DNA from 2 places in the Streptococcus equi subsp. zooepidemicus genome. Region 2 is predicted to be linked to the other one. Evidence: predicted binding sites of a transcription regulator. Region 2 holds the regulator's gene; the other holds the start of a gene.

Region 1 (11,113 bases), 940 kb from region 2:
TTTTTTGTAGGCTCCATGTCAACTGTAGTGGGTAGTTGACAAGCTAACATCTGGAGAGGACCAAATTGGTCTTCTCTTTTTTCATATTGATAGCGATCAAAATCCGTCTTTTAAAGTTTTCAAAGTTCCGAAATCCAAAAGCATTGCGCTTGATGACTTTGATGAGATTATTGGTAGCCTCCAGTTTAGCGTTAGAATAAGGCAAATCCAGTGCGTTCTCAATCTTGTCTCTGTCTTTCAAAAAGGTCTTGAAAACGGTCTGAAAGAGAGGATTGCTGCTGTCTATCTGCTCCTCAATCAGGCCGAAAAAGTGGTCAGCTTGCTTTTCCTGGAAGTGAAAAAGCAGAAGCTGATAAAGGTCATAATGCTTTCTAAGCTCGTCAGAGTAGCTCAAAAGACGCTCGACCACCTCCTTGTTTGTCAAATGCATGCGAAAAGTCGGGCGGTAAAAACGCTTGTCACTGAGTTTGCTACTATCTTGTTGAATCAGCTTCCAGTAACGTTTCAAAGCCTTGTATTCGTGGGATTTTCGATCAAAAGAGTTCATGATTTGAGTACGGATACGGTTCATGGCACGTCCCAAATGTTGCACAATGTGGAAACGATCAAGGACAATCTGAGCGTTTGGGAAAAGCATCTTAGCCAGGTTGTAATAGGGGGTAAACATATCCATGGTGATGAGTTTAACGTCGTTTCTGACCTGCCGAGGATATCTCAGGAAGTGGTTGCGAATGACAGCTTTCGTCCGTCCATCCAAAATAGCGATGATGTTGTTGGTGTCAAAGTCCTGAGCAATAAAGCTCATCTTGCCCTTCTTAAAGGCATATTCATCCCAGGACATATGTTCGGGTAAATAAGTCAAATGAGACTTGAACGTGAACTCGTTGAGCTTTCGCATGACGGTTGAGGTGGAGATGGATAGTCTATCAGCGATAGCGGTCATGGAGACTTTCTCGATGAGAAGCTGGGCCACCTTCTGTTTGACGATGGTTGGTATTTGATGGTTTTTAGGGACTAGAGAAGTCTCAGCGACAGTAATTTTTCCGCAAAACTGACATTTGAAACGGCGCTTTTTGAGGCGAATCAAAGTCTTGTAGCCTGCGCAATCGAGAAAAGGGACCTTGGATTCCCGTTGGAAGTCGTACTTGCCCATCTGACTTTGGCAGTTAGGGCAAGGTGGGGCATCGTAGTCAAGGACAGCTTTCAATTCCTTATGAGTTTTCATGTCGTGTATTTCTTTGGAGAATGTGATATGAGGGTCTTTAATTCCCAGTAGTTGTGTGATAACATGTGATTGTTCCATATGAGTCTTTCTAAATGATAGTTTAGTCGCTTTTCATTATAGGTCATATGGGACTTTTTTGATACTCATAAAGCCCTATAACCCCTGCAGTGGACTTACCCACTACAGAAATTATAGAGCCTTTTTGTACTCTAATTTTTAGGAGTCGCAGTGCCAGTTAGGTAATCAAGATTAATGTTAGGAGCAGAATTTTCTAAGACGACGGTTGTCACACCATCTCCATCAATGCTTTCCTTGTTACTATTTAATCTTATAGTCAGTAATTCACCAGATGAGTCAATTCCGACATATTGTAATTCGACTTTTCGAGGAAGTAACTCGTCTCCGTTATATATAGGAGTTACCTTATAATCTAGCCAAAAATTGGGATGTAGTGCAAGCCAAGAATCTAAACGATTTTCATAGTATAACATTCCTTCAGGATTGCTGTCATTTGCTCCTGCATAAGCACCAGTATTTAACCAAGCAGTCATAGTGACTAAATTTCTTGCTTCATCATTTAATCCACAGAATTGGTAGCCAACTAAGTGTCCGCGATTCATTACCCATGATGATTTTGTTCCATTACCATAAGGGAAGTTATAGTTATGCCAACCCACTGGATCGTAATTTATCTTTGAACGAGTAATTTTAGTTTCATGTTTATCTTGGAGTTGTATATGAGAAAAGGTTGCTCGGTTTAGATTATCTAAATCGCCCAATTGTAACTGATAATCACCAGTAAATGGAAGCACCTTACTAGAAATAGTGTTCTTAGAATGGGTACTTACATGCGAGACATTTGAATACGTTCGTGTTCTAGCAGCGTCAACCTTTGTTGTCGTTATAGAAAAGGAAAGCAGTAGTAAAACAACAGTAAACAAGCTTGTCTTATGTTTAGATAATTTCATAATGACACCTAAACCTTTCCAATTTAGCTTTTATAGTGGATCAATTATTGCACTTTACGAGTTAAGTATAGCATTTTTAATTAAAAAAACTTAAAATTAATAAAATTATGTTAGCTATAATTTTTATCTAAATTATCTTTATTTTTAATTAAGTCATATAAACAATTGATTTACATAAATAAATTGAAGCAAGCAATAGACTGTAGCTATATCACAGACGAAATAGTAATGATCGTGCGAAACAATAAACTGATTTTTCCATGCGGGATATTTGTTATCAGTGAGTTGAATGGAACTAGCAGCTATTGTTTTATTGTTAGTCATCTAGTGTTTTTAAGGTGCTTATTTTCTGTTACAACAGTGATGACAACAGGTTAAGCTAAGTTCGATGGAGCTTGGTTTTTTATTGTTACAAGAAAGCTCATAGATGGTGATTGCATTCTTTTATCATATGACAATGTTTCTATTTTTGACAAATATTGTTGTCAAAAAGTAAATGATCTGTTACAATGAGGTTAGACTCATGAAAGAAAAAAGCAATCAGTAGGATAGCAATAACAAAGCTATTTTAAGCTTATACCATTGTGTCAATGGATTGTTGCTGGAAATGACTGGTGCTTTCTGTTCAATCAGGAGACAACATTTATTAGGAGTGAAGCATGGCTTATAGGTTGAGAAATCGGCTCAAGGAGCTACGAGCTAGAGATGGCATTAATCAGACGCAGATGGCAGCATTAGCAGGTGTTTCCAGGCAGACCATTAGCCTCATTGAGCGAAATGAATACACACCATCTATTATTATTGCAATGAAAATTGCTAAAGTATTTAATGAACCAATTGAACAAGTATTTAGCTTAGTGGAGGACGAGAGATGAAAGCTTTTATGACGGAAAAGGACAGTACGTTGGTGAGAATACTTAAGTCATTACTGCTTGGATCAGGGGTTGGCTTAGTGGTAGGTGGCCTTGTTGGTTTTGGTTTAGCTAGGTTTAACATATTAGAAAATGGCTTTCCAATATCAGAAGAAGACATCATAACTGGAATAAAGTGGGCAATGAGACCCCTTGTTATCGTGCTTATGCTACTGAGTATTTATGATATTTATCAAGTTGTCAAAGAATATGCTAGATATGTCAAGCTAAGCGATGATGAAACAGAGGAGCTGTATCGTTACATTAACCTTAAGCATGCCTATGCTTTAGGATTTAGTGCTATGGCTATGGTCTTGAATATAGTCGTTTTTTCTTTGGGATATAGGGTGACTATTGCTAACAATGCTAGCTATCTTGGTTTGACTTTTCCTATTTACGAGGCTATGATGCTTGTGGTTATTAGTGTTCTCCATGCTTATATTTTGAAGGTTTATACTCGGATTCGCGGGGTCAAGATGACGCTTGCGCCTACCTTAAAGGAATTAAAGCAGAATATCTTACAACAGGACGAGGCAGAATTGCAGGCTAATTATCAAATGTCTTTTGAGGTTGTCATGGGCCTTAGTGGCTTTATATTACCAGGCATTTACGTGATATTATTACTTTTATCTATGATTCTTCAAAGGGTTGAGCTGACTGGGCTAATTATTACTGCTAGTATTCACCTCTATATTCTGGTGAAGTCCTTTAAATCAGCACATGATTTTTATAGGTAAGGCGTAAGGTTTTACCTACTCAAGAATTGTTATACAGCAAAAAAGCTTTGATAAGCCATTACTGGCGATCAAAGCTTTTTGTGTTTGTTGAAAAAGAGGCTTTTTTGAAAGAGCTGTTGGCTGAGATAGCTTGTCAAACCTACAATTGCAAGTGGCAGCAGACTAATGAGAGGTTGTCCGGTAATTTCAATGAGAAAAAAAGGAGCAGTAAGAGGTATCTGATTAATGATTCCCAAAAAGAGGGTCGCTCCAATGACAATGGCCAAGGGAAGTGGTACAGAGAGATAACCTAGCTGATTGCTAAGGCTTGCTAATAGCAAGCCACTAGCCCCTCCAAGCATCATAGAAGGAGCAATTTTGCCTCCTTTAGCTCCAGAGGCAAACACTGCATAGACAGCAGCTGCCTTACTTAGTAAGAGAAAGGCGGTATAAGATAGGCTGACATCATGGTGGAGTAGCAGGAGAAGACCAGCCTTGCCATTTCCTAAAATCTCTGGGAAATAAAGGCTTAAACAAGCACTAAAGCCAAAAGCCCCTAAGACACGAGGGATAAACCATCGGCTCTTGGGCTTTGCCTTTGGTACATTTTTGAGCAGCTGCTGATAGCAAAAGGCTAGAAATGCTAAGATAGGACTGGCAAAGACAGCCCAAAGGACTGTTGTCAGTTGCCAGGCTTGTGGGGGAATGAGATACTGTATGTCCTGATGTCCGCTTAGAACAAGCACACTCTGAACAGCAGTGAAAGCAGTTATAGCTGCTGCGTAGATGTGTTTAACTGAGCATTTTTTGACAATAGCCTCCATGATAAAGACAATTGTAGCTAGTGGTGCCTGGTAGACAGCTCCAAGGGCAGCTCCTGAAGCACAGGCTAAAAGCAATCCTTGCTCTGCTGCTGGGGCGTTTATAGCCTTATTGAATGCGGCAGTCAGTGCCACAGCAGCCTCACGTGAAGCACCTTCACGACCGACAGGTGCTCCCATGGAGACGGTTATTAATTGCAGCCAGCCATGACAAAACTGGGACCAAGGACTGAAATCCTTTTGCTGACTGAGTGTTTGTTGGATAGGCTGAATAGGCTTGGCTTTTTTAGCAAGCAGCTGCCAACCGAGACCAGCAATAGCTCCAGCCAACAATAGAGATAAAAAGCGCCTTTCTGGAGCTACCGTTGCAATCATGGTGCTAAAGGAGCCAGATTGGTAGCCAAAGCTAAGAGCCTGTATGAAATGAATGGCTTGAGTGAGCACGTAAGCCACCACACCAGCAATCACACCAGCTACCACTAGCCGGAGCGTCCATGTTAAGAAAGTAATCAATCGAGTCATCATATCTTTTATTATAGCAGATAAAAAGAACCTGAGACTACTCAGGCTCCAAAATATAGACAAATCCAATCTTCATGAGAAGCTGGACTATAGTCCATAATTGTAATCGTCATCAGTCATAGCTTCAACGGTGCCAAGAAGGTAGCCGTTACCAACCTGAGAGAAGAAATCGTGGTTTGACGTGCCAGTTGAAATGCCATTCATAACGATTGGGTTGACATCATTGGCAGTGTCTGGAAATAGAGGGTCCTGACCAAGGTTCATCAAGGCTTTGTTAGCATTGTAGCGTAGGAAGGTCATCACTTCCTCGGTCCAGCCAACCTCATCATAGAGGGTCTTAGTGTATTGCTCTTCATTTTCATATAGCTGGTACAGCAGGTCATACATCCAGTCACGAAGGCTTTCTTGCTCACTGTCTGATAGTTCATTAAAGCCCAGCTGAAACTTGTAGCCGATATAAGTGCCATGAACGGACTCATCACGAATGATGAGCTTAATAATTTCAGCGACATTAGCCAGCTTATTGTTGCCCAGATAATAGAGTGGTGTAAAAAAGCCAGAATAAAAGAGAAAGGTTTCGAGATAAGTTGAGGCTACCTTCTTTTGAAGGGCACTGCCATTTTCATAAATGTCGTTGATGATCTTAGCCTTATTTTGAAGAAATAGGTTGTTGTTGGTCCACTCAAAAATGTCTTCAATTTCTTTTTTGGTGTTTAGGGTCGAAAAGATTGATGAGTAGGATTTAGCATGGACAGACTCCATAAATTGGATATTGTTAAGAACTGCCTCTTCATGCGGGGTGCGCACGTCCTTGCGGATGGCTTCGACTCCTGACTCAGACTGCATCGTATCAAGAAGGGTTAGCCCGCCAAAGACCTTACCTACTAAATCCTTTTCAACAGCAGATAATTTGCGCCAGTCATCAAGGTCATTTGACAGTGGAATACGTGTATCAAGCCAGAATTGCTCCGTCAGCTTTTCCCAGGTTGACTTGTCAATGACATCTTCGATTTCATTCCAGTTGATTGCTTCATAGTATGTGGTCATGGGTTTCTCCGATAGATTGTAATATAGGGTTAGGTAGTGCTAGGAGGAGAGCCTTGAGTGCTGGCTTTAGCGCCAGCTATTTTGCTGTGCTGGTCTATCCTTAGGACAGGTGCACCAACATCAGCTGGATACTGACATCAAGGACTGGTTCACCTTACTGCAACTCACTTGGTTAGATGACGCAGCTTTCACACTGATTAGCTCCGACTTCCTCACCGTCATCGGTAAAGGTTCGGATATAATAGATTGATTTTATCCCTTTGTTAAAGGCGTAATGTCTCAAAATCGATAAGTCACGAGTGGTTTGCTTGCTTTCTGTTTTCCATTCGTAGAGCTCCTTTGGCAATTCGCTGCGCAAAAAGAGTGTTAACGATAGCCCTTGATCAACATGCTTTGTAGCAGCTGCATAGACATCAATCACCTTTCTCATATCCATATCATAGGCAGATGTGTAGTAAGGAATGGTATCTGTAGATAGGCCGTTGGCTGGGTAATAAATCTTACCAATTTTCTTTTCCTGACGTTCCTCGATCCGCTGAGTAATCGGGTGAATCGAAGCAGAGCAGTCGTTGATATAGGAAATGGATCCATTAGGAGCAACTGCCAGACGGTTTTGATGATAAAGCCCATCAGCCATAACCGATTGACGCAGTGCTTTCCAATCTGCTGCTTGCGGAATAAAGTGATCCTTGAAAAGACTTTTAACCAGCTCTGATTTTGGCACACATTCTCCTGTGATGTATTGGTCAAAATAAGTGCCGCTAGCATACGTTGATTTTTCAAAGCCAACAAAGGTTGTCTGCCGCTCGCGAGCGATCTGATTGGATTCGACAAGCGTCCAGTAATTCATCAGCATAAAGTAAATATCAGTAAATTCGATAGATTCTGGACTGCCATATTCGATATGGTGCTGAGCCAAATAGGAATGAAGCCCCATAGCCCCAAGGCCAAAGGTATGTGCTTGACTGTTACCATTTTTAACGGTTGGGACTGCTTCGATATTAGAGGAGTCAGTGACAAAAGTCAGGGCACGTGTCATAGCTTTGATGGAACGACCAAAGTCAGGTGACGTCATCATGTTTAAGATATTAGTTGATCCCAGATTGCAGGAAATATCAGTTCCCATTTTGACGAACTCCTGCGCATCATTAATGAGACTAGGCGTTTGAACCTGTAGAATTTCTGAGCATAGGTTGCTCATGATGATTTTACCGTCAATAGGGTTTGACCTGTTGGCAGTGTCGATGTTGATAACATATGGATAGCCAGATTCCTGCTGGAGCTTGGAAATCTCCGTCTCTAAATCACGTGCCTTGATTTTCGTTTTGGTGATATTGGGATTGGCAACCAATTCGTCATACATGCTAGTAATGTCAATGTAGTTAAATGGTAGGCCGTATTCTTTTTCAACGCTATAAGGGCTAAAAAGGTACATGTCATCATTGTGACGGGCAAGCTCATAGAATTTGTCTGGTACAGTAATACCAAGTGACAATGTCTTGACCCGCACCTTTTCATCAGCATTTTCTTTTTTGGTTGACAAAAAAGCGATAATATCAGGGTGAAAGACACTTAAATACACCACACCAGCCCCCTGGCGTTGGCCTAGCTGATTCGAATAAGAAAAGCTATCCTCAAACAGCTTCATCACAGGCACAACACCAGAAGCAGCTCCGGCATAGCCCTTGATTGGAGCGCCAGCCTCACGAAGGTTGGATAGGCTAATGCCAACACCACCCCCAATGCGGGATAATTGCAAGGCAGAATTAATAGAGCGGCCAATGGCATTCATGTCATCTGTCACCTGAAGGAGAAAGCAAGAAACCAGCTCACCGCGGCGGCTTCGTCCAGCATTTAAAAAAGAAGGAGTAGCAGGCTGGTAACGCTGATTAATCATTTCAATGGCTAAGTCCTTAGCTAATGCTTCATCGCCATCAGCAAAGTAAAGGGCATTGAACAGGACGCGATCCTCTATGCTCTCTAGGTAGAAATTGCCATCGTTGGTTTTTAGGGCGTACTGCTGGTAGAATTTATAGGCTGCCATAAATGATTTAAAGCGAAAGCCCTCTGCCTCAATGCTCTTGGCTAGGTGGCTAATAAATTCAGGAGAATAGTTTTGGATAAAGGCTGATTCAATATAGTCATTGTCTACAAGATAGGCAATCTTTTCGTTGATAGAAGAAAATGACATGGTGTTAGGAATAACATTTTCAGCAAAAAAAGCCTCCAAAGCTTCTTTGTCTTTGTGAAGCGGAATGCTACCATCAACAGGACGGTTAATTTCATTGTTGAGGCGAAAATAAGAAATATCGCCAAGATCTTTGAGACTCATATCAATTGTTCCTTGTCTAGTTAAATAATATCTTTTAGTTTTGCTGGCTGAAACCCTGAGAATACTACCTGGTCTGTCTCAATAACAGGAGCAGCAGTAAAGCCAAGGCTCTTAACATAATCCACTTTTTCTGGATGCTCATCAATATTAATCTCTTGGAAAGCAGCTCCATGCTGTTCTAAAAATTTCTTAGTCATTTTGCACTGCATGCAATTGTGCTTTGAGTATACTGTAATCATTGCTCGTCCTTCCAACTATATAGTCTTTCACTCAATTTTAGGAAAAATCAAATGACTCTAATAGGATATAAAAAATGTTCCTAAAAAGCAAACGATTTATTTCGGAATAGCACAAGATATTGTGGTTGTGTGTGAGAATATTTCTAAATATTGTGTCATCCTCTCTTATCACTGATAATTGCTACAAGAGGCTTATAGTTCTTAAATGCATACTAATCAGGTTGGAAGGTTCATTTGACATTATGAAAATCATCATGTAAGAAATATTGACAACAAATGAAAATACAAGAAAACTGTTTCATGATTTTTTCTTGTTAGAACATTTAACCTTGAAAATAAAAAAGCATTGTGCTATAATCACTTATTGTAAGGGTTATCATGTGATAGCTCGAAAATACACAATTCAAAAGGAGAACCATATTATGGCTTCAAAAGACTTTCACATTGTTGCAGAAACAGGTATTCATGCACGCCCAGCTACCTTGCTAGTTCAAACAGCAAGCAAATTTGCTTCAGATATTACACTTGACTACAAAGGTAAAGCAGTAAATCTTAAATCAATCATGGGTGTTATGAGCCTTGGTGTTGGTCAAGGTGCTGACGTAACAATCACAGCAGAAGGCGCTGATGCAGATGACGCTATTGCAGCAATCGAAGAAACTATGACTAAAGAAGGATTGGCATAAGACTATGACAGAAATGCTTAAAGGAATCGCAGCCTCTGACGGTGTTGCTGTTGCCAAAGCATATCTGCTAGTTCAGCCGGATTTGTCATTTGAGACTATCACAGTCGAGGATACAAATGCAGAAGAAGCTCGCCTTGATGTTGCATTACAAGCTTCACAAGACGAGCTTTCTGTTATCCGAGAAAAAGCAGTAGAAAGCTTAGGCGAAGAAGCGGCAGCAGTTTTTGATGCCCATTTGATGGTTCTTGCTGATCCAGAGATGATCAGCCAAATTAAAGAGACTATTCGTGCGAAGCAAACGAATGCTGAAACAGGTCTAAAAGAAGTGACTGATATGTTCATCACAATCTTTGAAGGCATGGAAGACAATCCTTATATGCAAGAGCGTGCAGCTGATATTCGAGATGTTGCTAAGCGCGTCTTGGCTCATTTATTAGGTGTTAAGCTTCCAAATCCAGCTACAATTGATGAAGAAGCAATTGTTATTGCACATGATTTGACTCCTTCAGATACTGCACAGCTTAACAAACAATTTGTAAAAGCATTTGTAACAAACATTGGCGGACGTACGAGTCATTCGGCTATCATGGCCCGTACACTTGAGATTGCGGCTGTGCTTGGTACAAATGATATTACTAAGCGTGTCAAAGATGGTGACCTTATTGCTGTTAACGGTATCACTGGTGAGGTTATTATTGACCCAAGTGAGGAGCAGATTCTTGCTTTCAAGGAAGCTGGAGAGGCTTATGCGAAGCAAAAGGCTGAGTGGGCTCTGCTTAAGGACGCACAAACTGTCACAGCAGATGGCAAGCACTTTGAATTAGCAGCAAACATCGGTACCCCTAAGGACGTTGAAGGTGTCAACGATAATGGTGCTGAGGCGGTAGGTCTTTACCGTACTGAGTTTCTTTATATGGATTCTCAAGATTTCCCAACTGAAGATGAGCAATATGAAGCCTACAAGGCTGTTCTTGAAGGAATGAACGGCAAGCCTGTTGTTGTTCGTACAATGGATATCGGTGGGGATAAGGAGCTTCCTTACTTTGATTTACCAAAGGAAATGAACCCATTCCTTGGTTTTCGTGCCTTACGTATTTCAATCTCTGAAACAGGTAATGCTATGTTCCGCACACAAATTCGTGCTTTGCTGCGTGCTTCTGTGCATGGTCAATTGCGTATCATGTTCCCGATGGTTGCCCTTCTAAAGGAATTTCGTGCTGCTAAAGCCGTATTTGAAGAAGAAAAGGCTAGCTTGCTGGCTGAGGGTGTTGCGGTTGCAGACGATATTCAGGTTGGTATCATGATTGAGATCCCAGCAGCAGCAATGCTTGCTGACCAATTTGCCAAGGAGGTTGACTTCTTCTCAATTGGTACAAATGACCTTATCCAGTACACAATGGCAGCAGACCGCATGAACGAGCAAGTGTCATACCTTTACCAGCCATATAACCCATCAATCCTTCGTTTGATTAACAATGTTATCAAAGCAGCTCATGCTGAAGGTAAGTGGGCTGGTATGTGTGGTGAAATGGCAGGTGACCAACAGGCTGTGCCGCTTCTTGTTGGTATGGGGCTTGATGAATTTTCAATGTCAGCAACATCTGTGCTTCGCACACGTAGCCTGATGAAAAAGCTTGATTCAGCGA
Region 2 (11,113 bases):
CAAAGGCCTCCAGTGAGAAGGTGACCTTATAGGCAAAAAAGAGGTATTTTTTTAAGTCCTTACTGTCACCACGATTGAGGGCGGATTGGAGCAAGGTTTGATCACTTAAACGCATTTTGCGCTTGAGTGCAAAGGTGCTGACCGCAATCAGAGTGACCAATCCAAGTCCGCCAATTTGCATGAGCATCATGGCAATTGTCTGACCAATGCCATTGTAGACATCTGCAACAGGAACGACAGAAAGTCCAGTTACACAGACCATTGACACCACGTTGAAAAAATGATCAAGGTAAACCGTATTAGGACCATTGCTGTAGTGGGTAAAAGGCATGGATAACAAGAGACTGCCTATCAAAATGACAATCGCAAAGCTAAAGGTTAGCCGCTGGGTCACCGATAAGGACTTGAAAAATGAGCGTTTCATGATTCCTCCTAATAATATCTCATACTATCATATCAAAAATACATTGAAAAAGCTAAGCAGTAACCTAGCTTTAGACTGAAGCAGCCCCTGTTTACGATAATACCTTTCTAAAATACTCTAAGGAACAATAGCTTTCTTTGACATGTCAGGCTTAAGCTTTTAGCCTAGAGCTTAAAAGCGCTGACTAATGTTTTCTAAAATCCTAAAAGCTTTAGTCATTGTTGCACAGTAGAAAGCAGAATTGTGAGCTCGCTCTAGCCCATGCTTTTTTGCTAGGCTTCAAAGAGGCTTGACGTCGTAAAGTATCAAAAGTAGTCTTGACAGGGTCCTATAGGGCCAATCTATCTATATCACTCAAGGCTGGCACCTAACTTGCGTGGTCATCATTAGCTATGGTCATAGCCTCAGCTCCCTACTGCCAGCCATTAGAAGCTAGGCTAGTGTATCAAGGACGCTACTTCAAAAAATGTTTCAGACAGCCTTTGATCAAGGCTGCCTGAAGCAGCATTCTATAGCCTCTTACAATGGTTTTTTATTAGGAATACCGGCTTTTCGAGGGTACTTGTTTGGCGTTTCCTTTTTCTTTTCGACAAGGGTGATATAGCGGGCATCTCCATTAGGGAGCTGGTAGGGCTGATGATCAAGCACCTTAGCAAAGAGTAGCTGAAGTGCCTTTTTAGCTTCTTCTAATTCTTGGTCTGCTGCCTGTGCCTTTAAAGCAATCAGTTTTCCCTTGATTTTTAAAAAAGGAATGGTTAACTCAGACAGGATCTGCATGCGGGCAACAGCCCTAGCAGTTACCAAATCAAATTGTCCGCGAAACTGCTTGTCTTGTCCAAAATCCTCTGCCCTACCATGATAGAAATGTACTCCCTCTAATCCTAGCTCTTTAGCAAGGAGCTGAAGAAAATGTATGCGCTTATTGAGAGAATCAATAATGGTAACATCAAGCTTTGGGAACATAATTTTCATAGGAATGCTTGGAAAGCCCGCTCCAGCCCCAATATCTAACAGCCTGAGAGGCTCGTTTGGAATGTATCCCTGTAAAAGTGGAGCAACAGAGTCATAAAAGTGCTTGAGATAGACCTCATTTTCTTCAGTGATGGCTGTTAGGTTGATCTTACGATTCCAATCAACCAGAAGCTTAAAATAAGTGTCGAATTGTTCTTTTTGATGATTTGTCAGAGCAAATCCTGCTTGCTCTAGGGCAAGGTAAAAGGCTTGGGGTGTCATATATATCCTCTATATTTTAATTAATTGCTACTATTTTAGCATAAAATAGCAGAAAACTGCTGAAAAGCTCCTTCAATACTTGCTATTAAACTGAAAATTGCTATAATTGAGACACAAAGATTAAAGGAGAATTGCAATGCCAATGTTTTTAGTAATATTAGCTCTTATCGGTGTGCTGGTTGTTTGGCTGATGGTTAGCTATAATGGCTTGGTTAAAGCTCGTATGCATACAAAGGAAGCTTGGAGTCAGATTGACGTGCAGCTAAAGCGTCGCAATGACCTGATTCCGAACCTTGTTGAGACGGTCAAGGGCTATGCCAACTATGAGGAGAAAACCTTAGAAAAGATTACTAGTCTCAGATCACGTGTGGCTGACGCTACTACACCACAGGCCACAATGGCAGCCTCTAATGAATTGAGCAAGCAGGTTACTAGCCTATTTGCAGTTGCAGAGAGCTATCCAGATTTAAAGGCCAATAGTAATTTCCTAAAATTACAAGAGGAATTAACCAATACAGAAAATAAAATTTCTTATTCGCGTCAATTATTTAATACAACAACGTCGCATTATAACCTTAAGCTAGAAACCTTTCCGAGCAATCTTGTGGCCAAATGCTTTGGCTTCAAGCCAAGTGAGTTTTTACAGGTTCCTGAGGCTGAAAAAGAGGTTCCAAAGGTAGACTTTACAGTCTAATGCGGCTAATCAAGGTCAGAAGAGGACATCAATGCTTTATCAACAAATTTCACAAAATAAACGACGAACAGTTATCCTGCTTTTTGCCTTTTTTGTCTTACTGGTAGTGATTGGCGCTGCTGCTGGTTATTTACTGGCTGACAGCTATCAGCTGGGGGCTGCCTTTGCTCTGATTATTGGTACTATTTATGCCTTTAGCATGATTTTTCAGTCAACCAGCCTGGTTATGGGAATGAATAAGGCTAAGGAAATCACAGTAAACGATGCTCCTGATTTCTTTCACATTGTTGAGGATATGGCTTTGGTTGCTCAGATTCCAATGCCAAGAGTATTTATCATTGATGATCCTTCATTGAATGCCTTTGCCACAGGCTCCAGCCCTCAAAATGCAGCTGTTGCCGCAACCACTGGTCTACTAAAGGTGATGAATCGTGAGGAGCTAGAAGCCGTTATTGGGCATGAGGTCAGCCATATTCGTAATTATGATATTCGGATATCCACCATTGCAGTTGCCTTAGCTAGTGCTGTCACACTGATTTCCAGCATTGGTGGGCGCATGATGTGGTATGGCGGTGGTAGGAGACGTGATAACGATCGTAGCGATAATGGCTTTGGTGCTATTATGTTGATTTTCTCAATTTTGTCACTCATCTTAGCTCCTCTTGCGGCCTCTCTGGTTCAATTAGCTATTTCTCGCCAAAGAGAGTATCTGGCAGATGCCAGCTCTGTTGAGTTAACCAGAAACCCAGAGGGCATGATTAGGGCTCTGCAAAAGCTAAGCAATTCACAGCCTATGACCCATCCAGTAGATGATGCTAGCGCAGCCTTATACATCAATGAGCCTAGAAAAAAAGAAAAGCTTAGCGCTTTATTTAGTACCCATCCGCCAATTGAAGATAGAATTGAACGCTTGAAGCATATGTGAGAGCTTGAGGCTGGCTCAGCTCTCATTTTTGTTAGTCATAATGTTCAGAAAACATCATTAATTAATTTTTTTGACCCTGATATTTTTTAAGACTTTTATAGGAATTTGGGCTATTTTCATAGGGTATTTATGGTTAAACATTTGATTGTTGGCTTGTCAATACTTATTTGTATCCAGACTTAATGTTAAAAAATGTTATGAATTTGTCATAAAGCTATTGACAAATTCTTGATATAATAGTAAAAATAGATTAGAGTTTTATTAGGAAGTGTTTTATTGGGAGAAAGCATGTTATCTGTTTCAGATATTAGAAAGCGGCCGGAAGGCATTCGCTTTGAGAGAGAGTACGATGTCAAGGAAGCGCTACTTATGCGTGATCCGCAAATTATAGATATTAAGGACGTCAGGGCTTCGGGGAGGGCTCAGTTTGATGACGGCTTGTATCTATTAGAATATCAGCTGGTCTATCAGATCACTCTGCCCTCGAGTCGTTCCATGACGCCTGTTGTCTTAGATGAGATGCAGACGGTTCAGGAGCTTTTTATCGAGGAAGCAGATGTGGCAGGCAAGCAGGAAATGGTTGATGAAAACCTTGTCTTGGTCTTGTCAGAGGGTCAGCTTGACCTTGAAGAGAGTATTATTGACAATATTTTGTTGGCGATTCCCTTGCAGGTGTTGACAGAGGCTGAAAAGGACTCACAAGCCTTGCCGACAGGGGAGGATTGGGCAATCTTAACTGAGGAGCAATACCAGGCCCAGCAGAAGGAAAAGGCAAAAAACAATAATCCTTTTGCAGGTTTACAGGGTCTTTTTGACGAGTAGAAAAAACATTAAAGATGTCTGTATTTTTTATTTGAAAAAAGAACGGTTGTCTGGTATACTTTATAAATATACGGCATATTAGTCATTTTGATGACTAAATAGCAATACTTGATTAATATAAAATGGATGAATCTTGTACATAGCTGATAAGGGGCTGTGATACAGGAAGTAAGGATTGGTGTAATGACAAAGAAAATTTTAATTATCGAAGATGAAAAGAATCTTGCAAGATTTGTTTCACTTGAGCTACAGCATGAGGGTTACGAGGTAACCGTTGAGGTTAATGGTCGTGAGGGCTTGGAGACAGCCCTAGAGAAGGACTTTGACTTAATCCTTCTTGATTTGATGCTTCCTGAGATGGACGGGTTTGAAGTGACACGTCGTTTGCAAACAGAAAAAACGACTTACATCATGATGATGACAGCGCGTGATTCTATTATGGACGTTGTAGCCGGCTTGGATCGTGGTGCTGATGATTACATCGTGAAGCCATTTGCCATTGAAGAATTGCTGGCACGTATTCGTGCTATCTTCCGTCGTCAGGACATTGAGTCAGAGAAAAAGACTCCTAGTCAAGGCGTTTACCGCGACTTAGTCTTAAACCCTCAAAACCGCTCTGTCAATCGCGGTGATGACGAGATTTCACTGACTAAGCGTGAATATGACCTGCTTAATATTTTGATGACAAACATGAATCGTGTCATGACTCGTGAGGAGCTCTTGTCTAACGTTTGGAAATATGACGAGGCTGTTGAGACCAATGTTGTTGATGTTTATATTCGTTACCTTCGTGGGAAGATAGATATCCCTGGGAAAGAATCTTACATTCAAACTGTTCGTGGAATGGGTTATGTGATTCGCGAGAAATAATTGATGGCAAAGCAGAAAAAATATAAGAAATCGTTACCAAAACGTTTATCGAATCTTTTTTTCGTTCTCTTCTTTTGCATTTTCTCTGCCTTTACCCTACTCGCTTATATTTCGACAAACTACTTTTTGTTGAAACGAGAAAAACAAACTATTTTTCAGGCTGTTAACATTGTTAGAGTTCGTCTTTCTGAGGTGGACTCTAATTTTACGTTAGAGAATTTAGCAGAGGTTCTCTATAAAAACGATAGAACGCATTTAAAGATTGATGACGCAAATGGTAGTCGTATTATCAGAAGTGAACGAGATATTACCAATACGCTCAATGCCAATGAGGATATCTACGTCTACAATGTTGATAAGCAAATGATCTTCACAACAGATGACGAAGAGGCCTCGCCAGGCTTAAACGGAACTATTGGTAAGGTAACCAAGGACCACATTGAGGAGCAATACAAGGGCTTTTCAATGACTCAGAAGGTCTACTCTAATAAGACAGGGAAGTTTGTAGGCTATGTTCAGGTTTTCCATGACTTGGAAAACTACTATATGATCAGAGCACGCCTTTTCTTTTGGCTTTTGGTGGTTGAGCTCTTTGGGGTTGGTCTGGCGTATTTCATTATCTTAATTGTCACACGCAATTTCTTGAAGCCTCTGAACAATCTTCATGATGTGATGCGGACAATTTCCAAAAATCCAGATAATCTAATGCTGCGCTCGGGTATTTCCTCGGGTGATGAAATTGAGGAATTGTCCGTTATCTTTGATAAAATGCTTGATAAGATTGAGACGCATACACGATTGCAATCGAGGTTTATCAGTGATGTTAGCCATGAGCTGCGCACGCCAGTTGCCATTATCAAGGGGCATATTGGATTATTGCAGCGCTGGGGCAAGGACGATAGTGCTATTTTAGATGAAAGCCTTACCGCAGCTGCGCATGAGGTCGACCGGATGGCTATCATGATCAATGACATGCTTGATATGATCCGAGTACAGGGATCCTTTGAGGGGCATCAAAACGATACAACTACCCTAGAGGGCTCTATTGAGACCGTTGTTGGTAATTTTAGGGTCCTGCGTGAGGATTTTGACTTTACCTGGTATTCTGAAAATCAAAGAACCTTAGCCAAGATTTATAAAAATCATTTTGAGCAGGCCCTGATGATTTTGATTGATAATGCGGTCAAATATTCTAGAAAAGAAAAGAAAATCGTTATAGAATTATCAGTCAATGCTAGTAAGGAGGCTGTGGTTAAGGTCAAGGACAGAGGTGAGGGGATCTCAGAAGAGGACATTAAGCATATTTTTGAGCGCTTCTACCGCACCGATAGGTCCAGAAATCGAACCAGCACCCAAGCAGGCCTTGGAATTGGCTTATCCATTTTAAAGCAAATTGTTGATGGCTACCATTTACATATGGAGGTTGAGAGTGAGCTAAATAAAGGTTCTGTCTTTATTTTGCGGATTCCCTTAGCTGATCATCAAGGCTTATAGCTCATACCTGCCTGAGTATCTAGTAGATGCTCAGGCTTTTGACTGCTCTGGTGTGTGGCTTGATGATGAGGTGCTTATCAGAGAAGGAGAGGTCTTGGAGGCAAACCTGAGTGCTTGTCTATTCTTTTGTTATCCCTAAAATTATGGTAAAATAGGGTATTAGATTAACGATAGAATTGGGGTGTTTGCGTGCGTTGTCCGAAATGTAACTATAATAAGTCAAGTGTTGTTGATAGTAGACAGGCAGAAGATGGCAATACGATTCGTCGCCGCAGAGAATGCGAAAGCTGTCACACGCGCTTTACAACCTTTGAGCGCTTAGAAGAGCTTCCATTACTAGTGATCAAAAAGGACGGGACTAGGGAGCAGTTTTCAAGAGATAAAATCTTAAATGGCGTTGTTCAAAGTGCCCAAAAGCGTCCGGTGTCAAGTACTGACATTGAAAATCTCATTTCTCGCATTGAGCAGAAGGTTCGTACAGCCTATGAAAATGAGGTGTCAAGCACTGTTATTGGCAATCTGGTGATGGAGGAATTAGCAGAGCTTGATGAGATTACCTATGTCCGTTTTGCTAGTGTCTATAAAAGCTTTAAGGATTTAGACGAAATTGAAGAGCTCCTACAGCAGATTACTAATCGTGTTAGAGGAAAAAAGAAGAGCAGTGTAGATGATGAAGCCTATTGATACCTTTTCTTATATTAAGCATAATCAGGTTCAATACGATTCAAGCAGCCTGATTCAGCTGTATTTTCCTATTATTGGAAATGACGCAGTGGCAGTTTATCAGTATTTGGTTCACTTTTTTGACGATGGCTCAGGAGCCCACAAATTTAGTGATATTTTAAACCATCTGCAGTTTGGAATGAGGCGCTTAGAGGAAGCCTTGGTTATGCTGACAGCTATTGATTTGCTGGTTTTGTATCAGCTGCCAGAGGCTTATCTGATTAAGCTGCATCAGCCCTTGGGCAGGGAAGCCTTTTTAAATAACCCAATTTATCGTAGGCTTTTAGAGCAAAAGATTGGAGATGTAGCGGTTTTGGACCTGCAAATGGTGATTCCCAACCAGGCTAGAAATATCTCAAAGACCTTTTCAGATGTTTTTGGAATAGACTCTCAGGAGCTCAAGCAGCCTCAGCCATCAAAGATAAATTTTGATTTAGACAGCTTTCAGCAGCTAATGCGGCGTGACGGCCTTAGGTTTGAGAATCATCAAAAGGACGTTATCAGTCTTTATAGTATTTCTGAGCAATACCACCTAACTTGGTTTGATACCTATCAGCTGGCTAAGGCAACAGCAGTCGGCGGCAGTATTCGCCCAGAGCGCATGCTGGTCAAGAAGCAGCAAGAGGGTCTTCAAAATAATACAGAGACTTTCTCACCGGCTGAGCAGGTTATTCTTAGAGAGTCTAAGCAGGACACCCCACTTGTCTTTTTGGAGAAGATCAAAAAAGCTAGGCGAGCCAGAGTCACAAAGGACGAAAAGGATCTGTTGCTTACTCTAGCTCGCATGAATTTCTTAGACGAGGTCATCAATATTATGGTATTATATACCTTCAATAAGACCAAGTCAGCTAATCTTCACAAGACTTATCTGATGAAAATGGCAAATGATTTTGCTTACCAGCAGATTTTGACAGCAGAGGCTGCTATTATCAAGACACGCGCCTTTGGTGAGCGTAAGCAGCAGGCAAAGTCACAGCAGTCCAATGTGCCTAAGTGGAGCAATCCGGATTATCAAGAAAAAACAAGTCAGGAAGAGCAGGCAAAGCTAGAGCAGTTTAAGCAGGCTGCCTTAAAAAGGCTGGAGAACCTAGGAAAGAGTGGTGACTAGATGGAAAAGATCGGGAAAATGGTAGAGCATTTGGGACAGGCTAGTCGTGTAGCTAGTGCTGAGCTGATTGAGGCTATACTTGCTGATCAGGAGGTGGCTGAGTTTATCAAGGCTCACCAGCTATCTCAGGCAGAAATAAAGCTGAGTTTATCAAAGTTCAACCAGTTTTTAGTTGAGCGCCGGAAATACCAGACAGGTGATGAGACCTATATTGCTAAGGGCTATCAGCCCATTTTGGTCATGAACGAGGGCTATGCAGACGTGTCTTACCTAGAGACAAGAGAGCTTGTTGAAGCCCAAAGGCAGGCAGCTATTGCAGATCGGATTCATTTGGTTAGTCTGCCAAGATCTTATCGTAGGGTTTCTTTGTCAGCTGTTGATGTTAACAATGCCAGTCGTATGCAGGTGTTTTCAGAGCTTTTGGATTTTGTTGAGCAGTATCCAGCGGCAGAGCAAAAGGGTCTCTACCTTTATGGCGATATGGGGGTCGGGAAATCCTATCTGATGGCTGCTATGGCACATGAATTGTCTGAAAAAAAGGGTGTATCAACAACTCTTCTTCATTTTCCTAGCTTTACGATTGATGTTAAAAATGCCATTTCAAATGGCTCTGTCAAAGAAGAGATTGATGCCATCAAGCATGTCCCTGTTTTAATTTTAGATGATATTGGTGCAGAGCAGGCGACCTCATGGGTGCGTGATGAGGTGCTACAGGTTATTTTGCAGCATCGTATGCTAGAGGATTTGCCAACCTTTTTCACCTCTAATTACAGCTTTGCAGATTTGGAGAGAAAATGGGCAAAGATCAAAGGAAATGATGAGACCTGGCAGGCCAAGCGTGTTATGGAGCGTGTGCGTTATTTAGCGCGTGAATGCCATTTAGAAGGAGTTAATCGCCGCCAGGGCTAGCTCAAGTGATGGATAATGAGATAAAGAAAAGGAGAATCATGGTTTTACCTACAGTTGCCATTGTTGGACGTCCTAATGTTGGAAAGTCCACATTATTTAACCGAATTGCAGGAGAGCGTATTTCTATAGTTGAAGACGTCGAAGGGGTTACTCGCGATCGTATTTACACGACTGGTGAATGGCTTAACCGCCAATTTTCATTGATTGACACAGGTGGTATTGATGACGTTGATGCTCCCTTTATGGAGCAAATCAAGCATCAGGCTCATATTGCGATGGACGAGGCAGATGTTATTGTCTTTGTGGTTTCTGGTAAAGAGGGCGTTACTGATGCAGACGAATATGTCTCTAAGCTCTTGTATCGTACCAACAAGCCAGTGATTTTGGTTGTCAACAAGGTGGACAATCCAGAGATGCGAAACGATATTTATGATTTTTATTCTCTTGGCTTAGGAGATCCCTTCCCGGTATCATCAGTTCATGGTATTGGTACGGGTGATGTTTTAGATGCTATCATTGATAACCTGCCGATAGAAGAGCCAGTAGAAAACGACGATGTGATTCGTTTTAGCCTAATTGGACGTCCAAATGTTGGAAAATCAAGCCTGATTAATGCGATCCTAGGAGAAGAGCGTGTTATTGCTAGTCCAGTTGCTGGTACGACTCGTGATGCAATTGATACAAGCTTTACCGATGAATCTGGTCAAGCCTATACCATGATTGATACCGCAGGAATGCGTAAGTCCGGTAAGGTCTATGAAAATACCGAAAAATACTCAGTAATGCGTGCCATGCGTGCCATTGACCGATCAGATATTGTGTTAATGGTTATTAATGCCGAGGAGGGCATTCGTGACTATGATAAGCGGATTGCAGGCTTTGCGCATGAGGCAGGTAAGGGCATGATTATCGTTGTTAACAAGTGGGATACCATTGAAAAGGATAATCATACAGTAGCTAGGTGGGAGGCTGATATTCGCGATCAATTTCAATTTCTGACCTATGCACCAATTATCTTTGTTTCTGCTGTTACAAAGCAGCGTTTAAACAGGCTTCCTCAGTTGATTAAGCGTATCAGTGATAGTCAAAGCCAGCGGATCTCATCAGCTGTTTTAAACGATGTGATCATGGACGCTATTGCGATCAACCCAACCCCGACGGATAAGGGACGGCGTCTAAAGATTTTCTATGCTACACAGGTTTCTGTGAAGCCGCCAACCTTTGTTGTTTTTGTGAATGAAGAAGAGCTTATGCACTTCTCCTATCTGCGCTTTCTAGAAAACCAGATTCGTGCTGCTTTCACCTTTGAAGGAACACCAATCAAGCTGATTGCGCGCAATCGTAAATAGGCCCTCTTATTGCTCTTTTTAGCGTTGAAAGCAGCGAGCGCTGTTGATGTGCGGTGTCTAGACCTTGTGCGCTAAGGCTTTTGACTGATAAGCCTTACCAGAAATGAGAGGCTGCTATCCAATAGAGCTTACCAGCAAGCAAGGCATGCCAAGCATTAATATAACCTGATAATCATTAGCCCTAGGCTAGTGATTTTTTAGTGCCTTAGGCCTATCAGAACAGCTATATACAGCTATTCAAATATGTTTTAATAGCCTTTAAGAGAGATTTTTGCAGGAAATCTAAGCTGAAGTTTGTTATAATAAAAGGATAAGCAAAAAGGTGGGAGCAGATATGGCTAGATTAATTCCGGGGCGGATTCGCAATCAAGGCATCGAGCTTTATGAGCAGGGCTTGGTGAAAATCATAGATGACAGGACTGATCTTATTTGGGCAGAGGTGGATACTTATCAGGTTCAATACGGTATCAATGATGAGGATATTAGGTGTCAGTGTGATTATTTTGAGCGAAAGCAGTATTGCCAGCACATTGCTGCTCTAGAATATTTTCTGAAAAATAAT

The links. Region 2 encodes NrdR, which represses ribonucleotide reductase genes. Its sites were predicted from a motif close to ACACNATATATNGTGT; they were not measured.
Region 1: a site for NrdR is predicted at 8,891-8,906, ahead of nrdH (glutaredoxin-like protein NrdH). Genes of this name have one in related genera too.

Annotation. Positions count from the first base shown of each region.
Region 1 covers NZ_CP065054.1:863,651-874,763, forward strand. Annotated here, with positions in the region: gene I2432_RS04115 (ISL3-like element ISSeq1 family transposase) at 44-1,303, opposite strand; gene I2432_RS04120 (DNA/RNA non-specific endonuclease) at 1,435-2,193, opposite strand; gene I2432_RS10515 (competence regulator inhibitor paratox) at 2,359-2,571, shown strand; gene I2432_RS04125 (helix-turn-helix transcriptional regulator) at 2,853-3,068, shown strand; gene I2432_RS04130 (DUF3169 family protein) at 3,065-3,841, shown strand; gene I2432_RS04135 (chloride channel protein) at 3,910-5,166, opposite strand; gene nrdF (class 1b ribonucleoside-diphosphate reductase subunit beta) at 5,251-6,210, opposite strand; gene nrdE (class 1b ribonucleoside-diphosphate reductase subunit alpha) at 6,383-8,542, opposite strand; gene nrdH (glutaredoxin-like protein NrdH) at 8,563-8,781, opposite strand; gene I2432_RS04155 (phosphocarrier protein HPr) at 9,204-9,467, shown strand; gene ptsP (phosphoenolpyruvate--protein phosphotransferase) at 9,472-11,113, shown strand, end outside.
Region 2 covers NZ_CP065054.1:1,799,560-1,810,672, reverse strand. Annotated here, with positions in the region: gene ktrB (potassium uptake transporter channel subunit KtrB) at 1-424, opposite strand, end outside; gene rsmG (16S rRNA (guanine(527)-N(7))-methyltransferase RsmG) at 944-1,657, opposite strand; gene I2432_RS08585 (LemA family protein) at 1,794-2,351, shown strand; gene htpX (zinc metalloprotease HtpX) at 2,383-3,276, shown strand; gene I2432_RS08575 (YceD family protein) at 3,565-4,098, shown strand; gene covR (two-component system response regulator CovR/CsrR) at 4,282-4,968, shown strand; gene I2432_RS08565 (HAMP domain-containing sensor histidine kinase) at 4,972-6,462, shown strand; gene nrdR (transcriptional regulator NrdR) at 6,652-7,146, shown strand; gene I2432_RS08555 (replication initiation and membrane attachment family protein) at 7,130-8,293, shown strand; gene dnaI (primosomal protein DnaI) at 8,294-9,202, shown strand; gene der (ribosome biogenesis GTPase Der) at 9,241-10,551, shown strand; gene I2432_RS08540 (pilus expression-regulating Snf2 family helicase) at 10,886-11,113, shown strand, end outside.